Regions from separate parts of the Enterobacter hormaechei subsp. xiangfangensis genome, predicted to be linked through region 3. Evidence: predicted binding sites of a transcription regulator. Region 3 holds the regulator's gene; each other region holds the start of a gene.
What was found. The regulator Fur, encoded in region 3, represses iron uptake genes when iron is present. The targets are predictions, from matches to a motif close to ATAATAATGAGAACNACTATCAA.

Region 1 (2,204 bases), 1.7 Mb from region 3:
TCAGTTCCAGAACCGCCAGCAGCTGCTGAAGGTGAGCCGTCTGGGGCCGAAAGCATTTGAGCAGTGCGCGGGCTTCCTGCGCATCAACCACGGCGATAACCCGCTGGATGCCTCTACCGTTCACCCGGAAGCGTACCCTGTTGTTGAGCGCATCCTGGCCGCGACTCAGCAGGCGCTTAAAGACCTGATGGGCGACAGCAGCGCGCTGCGTAACCTGAAAGCGGTGGATTTCACCGACGAACAGTTCGGTGTGCCGACGGTCACTGACATCATCAAAGAGCTGGAAAAACCGGGCCGCGATCCGCGTCCTGAGTTTAAAACCGCGACCTTTGCTGACGGCGTGGAAACCATGAACGACCTGCTGCCGGGCATGGTGCTGGAGGGGGCGGTAACCAACGTCACCAACTTTGGCGCGTTTGTGGATATCGGCGTGCATCAGGACGGTCTGGTGCATATCTCTTCCCTCGCCGACAAGTTCGTTGAAGATCCGCACACCGTGGTCAAAGCGGGCGACATCGTGAAGGTGAAAGTGCTGGAAGTGGATCTCCAGCGCAAGCGTATTGCCCTGACCATGCGTCTGGACGAGCAGCCGGGCGACACTAACGCGCGCCGTGGCGGTAATGGCGGTGGCCGTGAACAGCAGCGTCCGGCAGCGAAAGCCGCGAAGCCACGCGGACGTGACGCACAGCCAGCAGGCAACAGCGCGATGATGGATGCGCTGGCAGCGGCGATGGGTAAGAAACGCTAATGCTGTAAATGCCCGGTGGCGCGACGCTTACCGGGCCTACGGTTTTGTAGGCCGGGCAAACGCAGTGCCGCCCGGCAAGCAGGCCGCAGGGAATTAAAATAAATAAGTTGTATCCATATTTAAACCACGAATTATCACCTCATTAACAAATAGCCTTCTTTTTATTTTCACCTCAATTTCGCAAATATTGAGCAAGGTCAAGCAGACCGCAAATTAATACGATTAACAACATCCCGTCACATTTTTATTATTGCTGATAAAAACTATTCTCATTATCATCGCAGTGTAGATTATTTAACCTCTCGTGGAATCAGGCGCTATGCAATTCACTCCAGACAGTGCGTGGAAAATTATCGGTTTTACCCGTGAGATAAGCCCGGCCTATCGGCAGAAGCTGCTGTCCCTGGGCATGCTACCCGGCTCATCGTTCCAGGTGGTGCGCGTTGCGCCGTTGGGCGATCCTGTTCATATCGAAACCCGACGCGTTAATCTGGTTCTGCGTAAAAAAGACCTCGCATTAATTGAAGTTGAATCTTTATCCCGTTAACAAGCCAGCGGTTTCAGTGAGTCTATTACAATGAAAAAATTAACTATTGGCTTAATTGGCAATCCTAATTCCGGCAAGACAACCTTATTTAATCAGTTAACCGGCGCACGCCAGCGTGTGGGAAATTGGGCAGGCGTGACGGTGGAACGCAAAGAGGGCCAGTTCACTACAACAGATAATCAGGTCACGCTGGTTGATTTACCGGGGACCTATTCACTCACCACGATTTCATCCCAGACCTCACTCGATGAGCAAATTGCCTGCCACTATATTCTGAGCGGCGACGCGGATCTGCTCATCAATGTGGTGGATGCCTCCAATCTCGAACGAAATCTGTACCTCACGCTACAGCTGCTGGAGCTGGGTATTCCCTGCATCGTAGCGCTTAACATGCTCGACATCGCCGAGAAGCAAAAGCTGCGCATCGACGTCGACGCCCTCTCCGCCCGTCTGGGCTGCCCGGTGGTTCCGCTGGTTTCTACCCGCGCGCGCGGCATTGACGCCCTGAAGCTGGCGATTGACCGCCACACGGGCAATGCCGACGTCGAACTGGTCCACTACGCCCAGCCGCTGCTGCGCGAAGCCGGGCAACTGGCGCAGGAGATGGACAACAGCATGCCCGCCAGACAACGTCTGTGGCTTGGCCTGCAAATGCTGGAAGGCGATATCTACAGCCGCGCCTACGCAGGCGATGCGGCTGATAAGCTGGGCGTCGCGCAGGCTCGCCTGAGCGACGAGCTGGACGATCCCGCTCTGCATATTGCGGATGCGCGCTATCAGGCTATCGCCGCTATCTGTGACGTGGTCAGCAATGCATTAACCGCTGAACCCAGCCGCTTCACCGCCGCCGTGGATAAGATTGTGCTCAACCGCTTCCTCGGTTTGCCGATCTTTTTACTGGTGATGTAC
Region 2 (2,204 bases), 1.8 Mb from region 3:
GATTTCCCAGGCGACGACACTCCAATCGTTCGTGGTTCCGCGCTGAAAGCGCTGGAAGGCGAAGCAGAGTGGGAAGAGAAAATCATCGAACTGGCTGGCTACCTGGATTCTTACATCCCAGAACCAGAGCGTGCGATTGACAAGCCATTCCTGCTGCCAATCGAAGACGTATTCTCCATCTCCGGTCGTGGTACCGTTGTTACCGGTCGTGTAGAGCGCGGTATCATCAAAGTTGGTGAAGAAGTTGAAATCGTTGGTATCAAAGAGACTGCGAAGTCTACCTGTACTGGCGTTGAAATGTTCCGCAAACTGCTGGATGAAGGCCGTGCTGGTGAGAACGTTGGTGTTCTGCTGCGTGGTATCAAACGTGAAGAAATCGAACGTGGTCAGGTTCTGGCGAAGCCAGGCTCAATCAAGCCACACACCAAGTTCGAATCTGAAGTGTACATTCTGTCCAAAGACGAAGGCGGCCGTCATACTCCGTTCTTCAAAGGCTACCGTCCACAGTTCTACTTCCGTACAACTGACGTGACCGGTACCATCGAACTGCCAGAAGGCGTAGAGATGGTAATGCCAGGCGACAACATCAAGATGGTTGTGACTCTGATCCACCCAATCGCGATGGACGACGGTCTGCGTTTCGCAATCCGTGAAGGCGGCCGTACCGTTGGCGCGGGCGTTGTTGCTAAAGTTCTGGGCTAATTAATTATCCCTGAAATAAAAAGGACGCTTCGGCGTCCTTTTTTGTTTTCTACCGTAAAGTCGCTGTCATAAAAATTCGCATTTTTTGTCTTCTCCCGCCACGTATTCCGGCGCCTGTGCTATTGTAATCATAACCATTCTCACTTACACTTTGCGCATATTTTGAACGGGAGTCTTTATGTACGTTTGTTTATGTAATGGTGTAAGCGACAAAAAAATTCGTCAGGCCGTTCGCCAGTTTCAACCACAATCTTTCCAGCAGCTTCGCAAGTTTGTTCCGGTGGGAAATCAATGCGGTAAATGCGTTCGCGCAGCGCGTGAGATCATGCAGGACGAACTGATGCAGATCCCGGAATTCAAAGAGATCGCGTAAGCCTCTATCTTTTTTTTGACATCCCCGTAGCCCGATCTACGCTTCAATGAGTGGAAGCGGAGGGACTATATAATGAAAGGTGATGTTAAAATCATAAGTTATCTCAATAAATTATTGGGAAATGAGCTTGTCGCAATCAATCAGTATTTTCTCCATGCAAGAATGTTCAAAAACTGGGGACTGACTCGCCTCAACGATGTTGAATACCATGAGTCCATTGATGAAATGAAACACGCCGATAAATACATTGAGCGTATTTTATTCCTCGAAGGCATTCCTAACCTACAGGATCTCGGAAAACTGGGCATCGGAGAAGATGTCGAAGAGATGCTGCGTTCTGATCTCCGGCTGGAGCTGGAGGGTGCAAAAGACCTGCGTGAAGCCATTGCCTATGCGGACAGCGTACATGACTACGTCAGCCGCGATATGATGATCCAGATCCTGGCCGATGAAGAAGGGCACATCGACTGGCTTGAGACCGAACTGGATCTCATTAGCAAAATTGGCCTACAGAACTACCTTCAGTCTCAGATCAAAGTGGAAAGTTAATCAGGCTTTCCCAGCCAACGCATAAACCCGCTGCCGCCAGAAATGGCCCAAAAGGCAGTGGGTTTTTTAATGCCTGCTTATCAGGAGTAAACAACGAGAAAGCAACCAGATACAGCAGAGCCATTAACGCGGCTACGAGTGCCAGTACTGGCAGTACACACCAGCCATGCCATGCCCCCAGCGCCGCCAGATATTTTATGTCGCCATATCCCATACCTTCACGTCGGCAGATGAGCCGATATCCCCAATAGATAACGGCGAATCCGGCGTATCCTGCCAGCGCACCCACCACCGCGCTCGGCAAAAAATCAGGATGGAGGCACAGCTGGTAAAGCAGGCCGGTCCATAGCAGCGGGCAAAGAAATTTGTCGGGAAGAAGCCCCGTGCGAATATCGGTGCGAACAAGCAAGGCCGATAACGCAAAATAGATCACCAGAAAGGGGAGGGACAGTAGCATAGCGAGAGCCTCAAAACGGTTTGAGCGCATACTCGTAATAATCTGCATGTCCGGCAATGTGCAAAAACAGCAATTGCGTAGCGGCTTCAGACAAAGAGTTGAGAAGGGATACTTTGCATAAAA
Region 3 (2,204 bases):
GATTTGCGTCTGGAGGGAACATGGGTCAAGGCAGAAGGGCAGCAGGGTTACTTCCTGCAACGTATGACGCCTACCTACGCCTCCTCTAACGGTCGTCTGGATATCTGGTGGGATAACCGCTCTGACTTTAACGCCGACGGCGAAAAGGCGGTCTTCTTCGGGGCAATGTATGACCTGAAAAACTGGAACCTGCCCGGCTGGGCAGTGGGAGCATCCTACGCGTACGCCTGGGATGCGAAGCCCGGGGATATGGCAACGCCAGACGCGTACTACGATCCGAACTACCGTCTGAAAGAGTCTTCATACAGTCTGGATGCGATTTATACCCTTCAGGAGGGCCGTGCGAAAGGCACGATGTTCAAACTGCACTTCACCCAGTATGACAACCACTCCGATATCCCGAGCTACGCGGGCGGCTACGGCAACATCTTCCAGGATGAACGTGACGTGAAATTCATGGTCATTGCGCCATTTACCATCTTCTGAGGAATGCTGCGGCGGGCGGTGTCCCGCCGTTATGGAGACTGAACATGATGAATAAAAGGGTAATCGTTGCGTTGCTGACCTTCGGGCTGGTGGCATGCGCGCAGGATCAGGTGCCGAAAGAGGACTCCCGTCTGAAAGAGGCCTACAGCGCGTGCATCAATACCGCACAGGGTTCACCTGAGAAGATTGAGGCCTGTCAAAGCGTGCTGAACGTGCTGAAAAAAGACAAAGCCCATGAGCAATTCGCCACGCAGGAAAACGTTCGCGTAATGGATTACCAGGCCTGTATTCAGGCGCGTAAAACCGGTAACGATCAGGAAGTGGCGAAGCGTTGCGATAAGATCTGGAACGAGATACGCAATAACAATAAATAAGTTGCTTTACGCCCGGTGGCGCAGCGTCACCGGGCTTTTTTCAGGCAAAAAAAAGCCAACCTCACGGCTGGCTCAGAGTATGAACACTCACTTATTTTGCGTCGTGCGCATGTTCATTTTCGCGGCAATCACCTTCAGCACAGTGACCGTACAGGTACAGGCTGTGGTTGGTCAGGCGGATGCCATGACGGGCGGCGATTTCACGCTGGCGCGATTCAATGGAATCATCGCTAAATTCAATGACCTTGCCACAGTCGAGGCAGATCAGGTGATCGTGGTGGTGCTGCTGAGTCAGCTCGAACACGGATTTACCGCCTTCGAAATTATGACGAGTAACAATGCCCGCGTCATCAAACTGGTTCAGCACACGATAGACGGTTGCCAGCCCAATCTCTTCACCCATATCGATAAGACGCTTATAAAGGTCTTCCGCACTGACATGGTGATTGTCTGGCCCCTGAAGCACTTCAAGGATTTTTAACCGAGGAAGCGTTACTTTCAGGCCAGCTTTCTTTAATGCGGTATTGTTGTCAGTCATGCGGAATCTGTCCTGTTGCTAAACGATTCACTTCAAAAGAAGAAGTGACAGAAAATGCACTTGGGATAATGCGTCTCATTATAGAACTGCCATGGCTAAATGAAAACTGCAAGTCTCAAGCAAAGTATGCTTATAAAAACGTGGTATCACCAACAAACTTGTTCGATGGCACCCACTTTTTACCAGGGGGATATTGTACAGGTCTGGGCGAAAAAGTTAAAAGTTTGTAGCAATTAATTTAATCGGTTTTACCTGGAAAACGGGCGCAACCGGAGTTGCGCCGCAGGGATATCAGGCGTTAAGGATATCGTCCAGGTTCAGCTCTTCACGAACCTGCTTAACCCATTTTTCTACACGCTCAGCGGTCAGCTCTGGCTGACGGTCTTCATCAATGGCCAGGCCAACGAAGTGATCGTCATCTGCCAGACCTTTGGAAGCTTCGAAATGGTAACCCGCCGTTGGCCAGTGACCGACGATCGCCGCACCGCGTGGCTCAATGATGTCGCGAATAGTGCCCAGCGCATCACAGAAATACTCAGCATAGTCTTCCTGATCGCCACAGCCAAACAGGGCAACCAGCTTGCCGTTGAAGTCTACTTCTTCCAGCGTCGGGAAGAAATCGTCCCAGTCACACTGTGCTTCACCGTAGTACCAGGTGGGGATGCCCAGCAGCAGGATGTCATAGCCCTCGAGATCTTCTTTGCTGCTCTTGGCGATGTCATGCACATCAGCAACGTCTTTACCGAGCTGTTTTTGAATGTTTTTTGCGATATTTTCAGTATTGCCGGTATCACTGCCAAAGAAAA
Region 4 (2,204 bases), 1.5 Mb from region 3:
AGGATCGATTGCTCGCAGGGTATCCAGATAGTTTTCTTTCACCACCGCCGCTTTCACCTGGTTCAGGATCCCGGCGTTACGCACCTGCGGCTCTTTACGCTCTGGTGGATAACCTTCGCCATTGCGTCCGGTAAACGCTTTCTCAAAGATAAAGCGTACGTTCAGTTCTGCCCCCCAGCCGAAGCCCTTTGCAAAAGGCAGAGAAAGCGCGTTACCGTTGTTGATTTGCGCAAACAGGAAGGCATCCGCAGGATCGATGCAGTAACCGCAAATCACACCCGGATGGATGTTCAGGGACATCAACGCGCCCTGCCCGGTACCGCAGCCGGTGACAACAAAATCGACAGCTTTAGCGTTAAGCAGAATGCTCGCCATGATGCCCAGGTGAATATAGGTGAGATGATGATCGTTCTCATCACTCATACCGACGTTATAGACCGGGAAACCTTTCTCATCAGCAACGGCTTTCAGCTCATTAAGGATGATGGGATTTTTAGCGGCCTGGCTGTTTTCCATCATCAGTGCAATTTTCATCTTGTCTCTCCTGAATGCATGGCGGGCGATCCCGCTGTGGATACTTTTTCCACTTAACCTTACTATCAAACAAACACACTTTCAAATTAAGTGAAAACTTGTTTTAAAAAACAAAGATGCGCTCACAATTTCGCGCGGTGGCCCGGCTCGTTGCACAGTGAGAGGGCAGATCCTCCGGCTATTCCGGCCATTGCGTCACATCGCGTTGGTTACAATGGCGTATTTCCCGTCACGCAGAGTGAACCATGAAACGTATAATCATAGCCGGAACGATCCTGTTGCTCGCTGGGTGCAGTATCAACCGTCAGGCAGAAATCAGCAGTACGGATGCCCCAAACGGAATTGTGCGCCTCGACTATGGCCAGGCCATGCTGCAAAACGCCTGGTCTGATGAGTATGTTAATAACGGTACGGCAACCAAAGCCTGTCAACATATGGGCTACGCCACCGCGTCAGCCTACGGGCAGCCAATTAAAACCTGCACCCTGATCAGCGGTTCACTCTGTCTGAACGAAAGTGTGACCATTCAGTATAAATGTCAGGGATATGCTGTTACCTCTTCCAGCCAGAATCCGTGGTATTAACCGCTACTGCCAGTCACGCTGGCAGTTTATTTAATAAGAACTAAAACAATTCTCATTAATAAATATAAATAGCGGCAATGCGTTTTATTCCCATTCGTATTTTTAATAAAGAAATATTTATTTTACTTTTTGCAAATAATTAAATAACAAATTATAGTGTCGCTCATCGTGAACCAGAATTAATAAACCGGAGCTGCACCATGTTAAAAACTGAAATGATCGACAAGCTCAATGCGCAAATGAATCTTGAGCTTTTTTCTTCCCTGCTTTATCAGCAGATGAGCGCCTGGTGCAGCTATCACAGCTTTGAAGGAGCGGCCGCCTTCCTGCGTCGTCATGCCCAGGAAGAGATGACGCACATGCAGCGTCTGTTTGATTACCTGACGGACACCGGCAGCCTGCCGCGTATTGATAACGTGGCATCCCCTTTTGCCGAATACGGCTCTCTTGATGAACTGTTCCGCGCCACCTATGAGCACGAACAGCTGATCACCCAGAAAATTAATGAACTGGCTCATGCCGCCATGACCAGCCAGGATTATCCAACCTTTAATTTTCTTCAGTGGTATGTGGCTGAACAGCACGAAGAAGAGAAGCTGTTTAAATCCGTGCTGGATAAATTATCTCTGGCAGGTAAATCCGGGGAAGGTCTGTACTTCATTGATAAAGAGCTGTCGACGCTCGACACGCAGAATTAACAGAAAAGCGGTGCTGAGTTTTCAGCACCGTTTTATTTAATGACGGCAAATTTTACTTTCGTGAGTGGAAAATCCGTCTGCTGCCGGAATGAATTTTCCGCGCGCCGCCAGAAACGCCACCAGCTCCGCGGCCGTCATCTCTGAAGCTGAACAGGTATGGAAACGCGCCGCTTCGCCAAAGCGGGCATGTATCGCCTCAACCAGACTCTCCTCAGTATACCGCTCACCTGACTCAATCATCATATTCAGCACGTCGTGTCCGTGAATTGACATGGTTACCTCTCGTAAATAAAAAAGCAGACTAAACGCTCCCTCCACGGCACGCTTTGCGCTGGCTCAGGTTACCCTTTTCTTTTTGTAAATTAATTTTTACACCCTATGTAACGGT

Region 1: the regulator Fur is predicted to act here: its motif matches at 1,005-1,027, upstream of feoA (ferrous iron transporter A).
Region 2: the regulator Fur is predicted to act here: its motif matches at 824-846, upstream of bfd (bacterioferritin-associated ferredoxin).
Region 4: the regulator Fur is predicted to act here: its motif matches at 1,152-1,174, upstream of ftnA (non-heme ferritin).

What each region holds. Positions count from the first base shown of each region.
Region 1 covers NZ_CP017183.1:4,270,722-4,272,925, forward strand. The annotation lists gene BFV63_RS20495 (Tex family protein) at 1-748, shown strand, start outside; gene feoA (ferrous iron transporter A) at 1,068-1,295, shown strand; gene feoB (Fe(2+) transporter permease subunit FeoB) at 1,326-2,204, shown strand, end outside.
Region 2 covers NZ_CP017183.1:4,206,334-4,208,537, reverse strand. The annotation lists gene tuf (elongation factor Tu) at 1-702, shown strand, start outside; gene bfd (bacterioferritin-associated ferredoxin) at 881-1,075, shown strand; gene bfr (bacterioferritin) at 1,148-1,624, shown strand; gene BFV63_RS20155 (prepilin peptidase) at 1,608-2,081, opposite strand.
Region 3 covers NZ_CP017183.1:1,329,379-1,331,582, forward strand. The annotation lists gene chiP (chitoporin ChiP) at 1-486, shown strand, start outside; gene chiQ (ChiQ/YbfN family lipoprotein) at 534-860, shown strand; gene fur (ferric iron uptake transcriptional regulator) at 952-1,398, opposite strand; gene fldA (flavodoxin FldA) at 1,690-2,204, opposite strand, start outside.
Region 4 covers NZ_CP017183.1:2,836,872-2,839,075, forward strand. The annotation lists gene BFV63_RS13635 (RpiB/LacA/LacB family sugar-phosphate isomerase) at 1-534, opposite strand, end outside; gene yecR (YecR family lipoprotein) at 780-1,118, shown strand; gene ftnA (non-heme ferritin) at 1,319-1,816, shown strand; gene BFV63_RS13650 (YecH family metal-binding protein) at 1,853-2,089, opposite strand.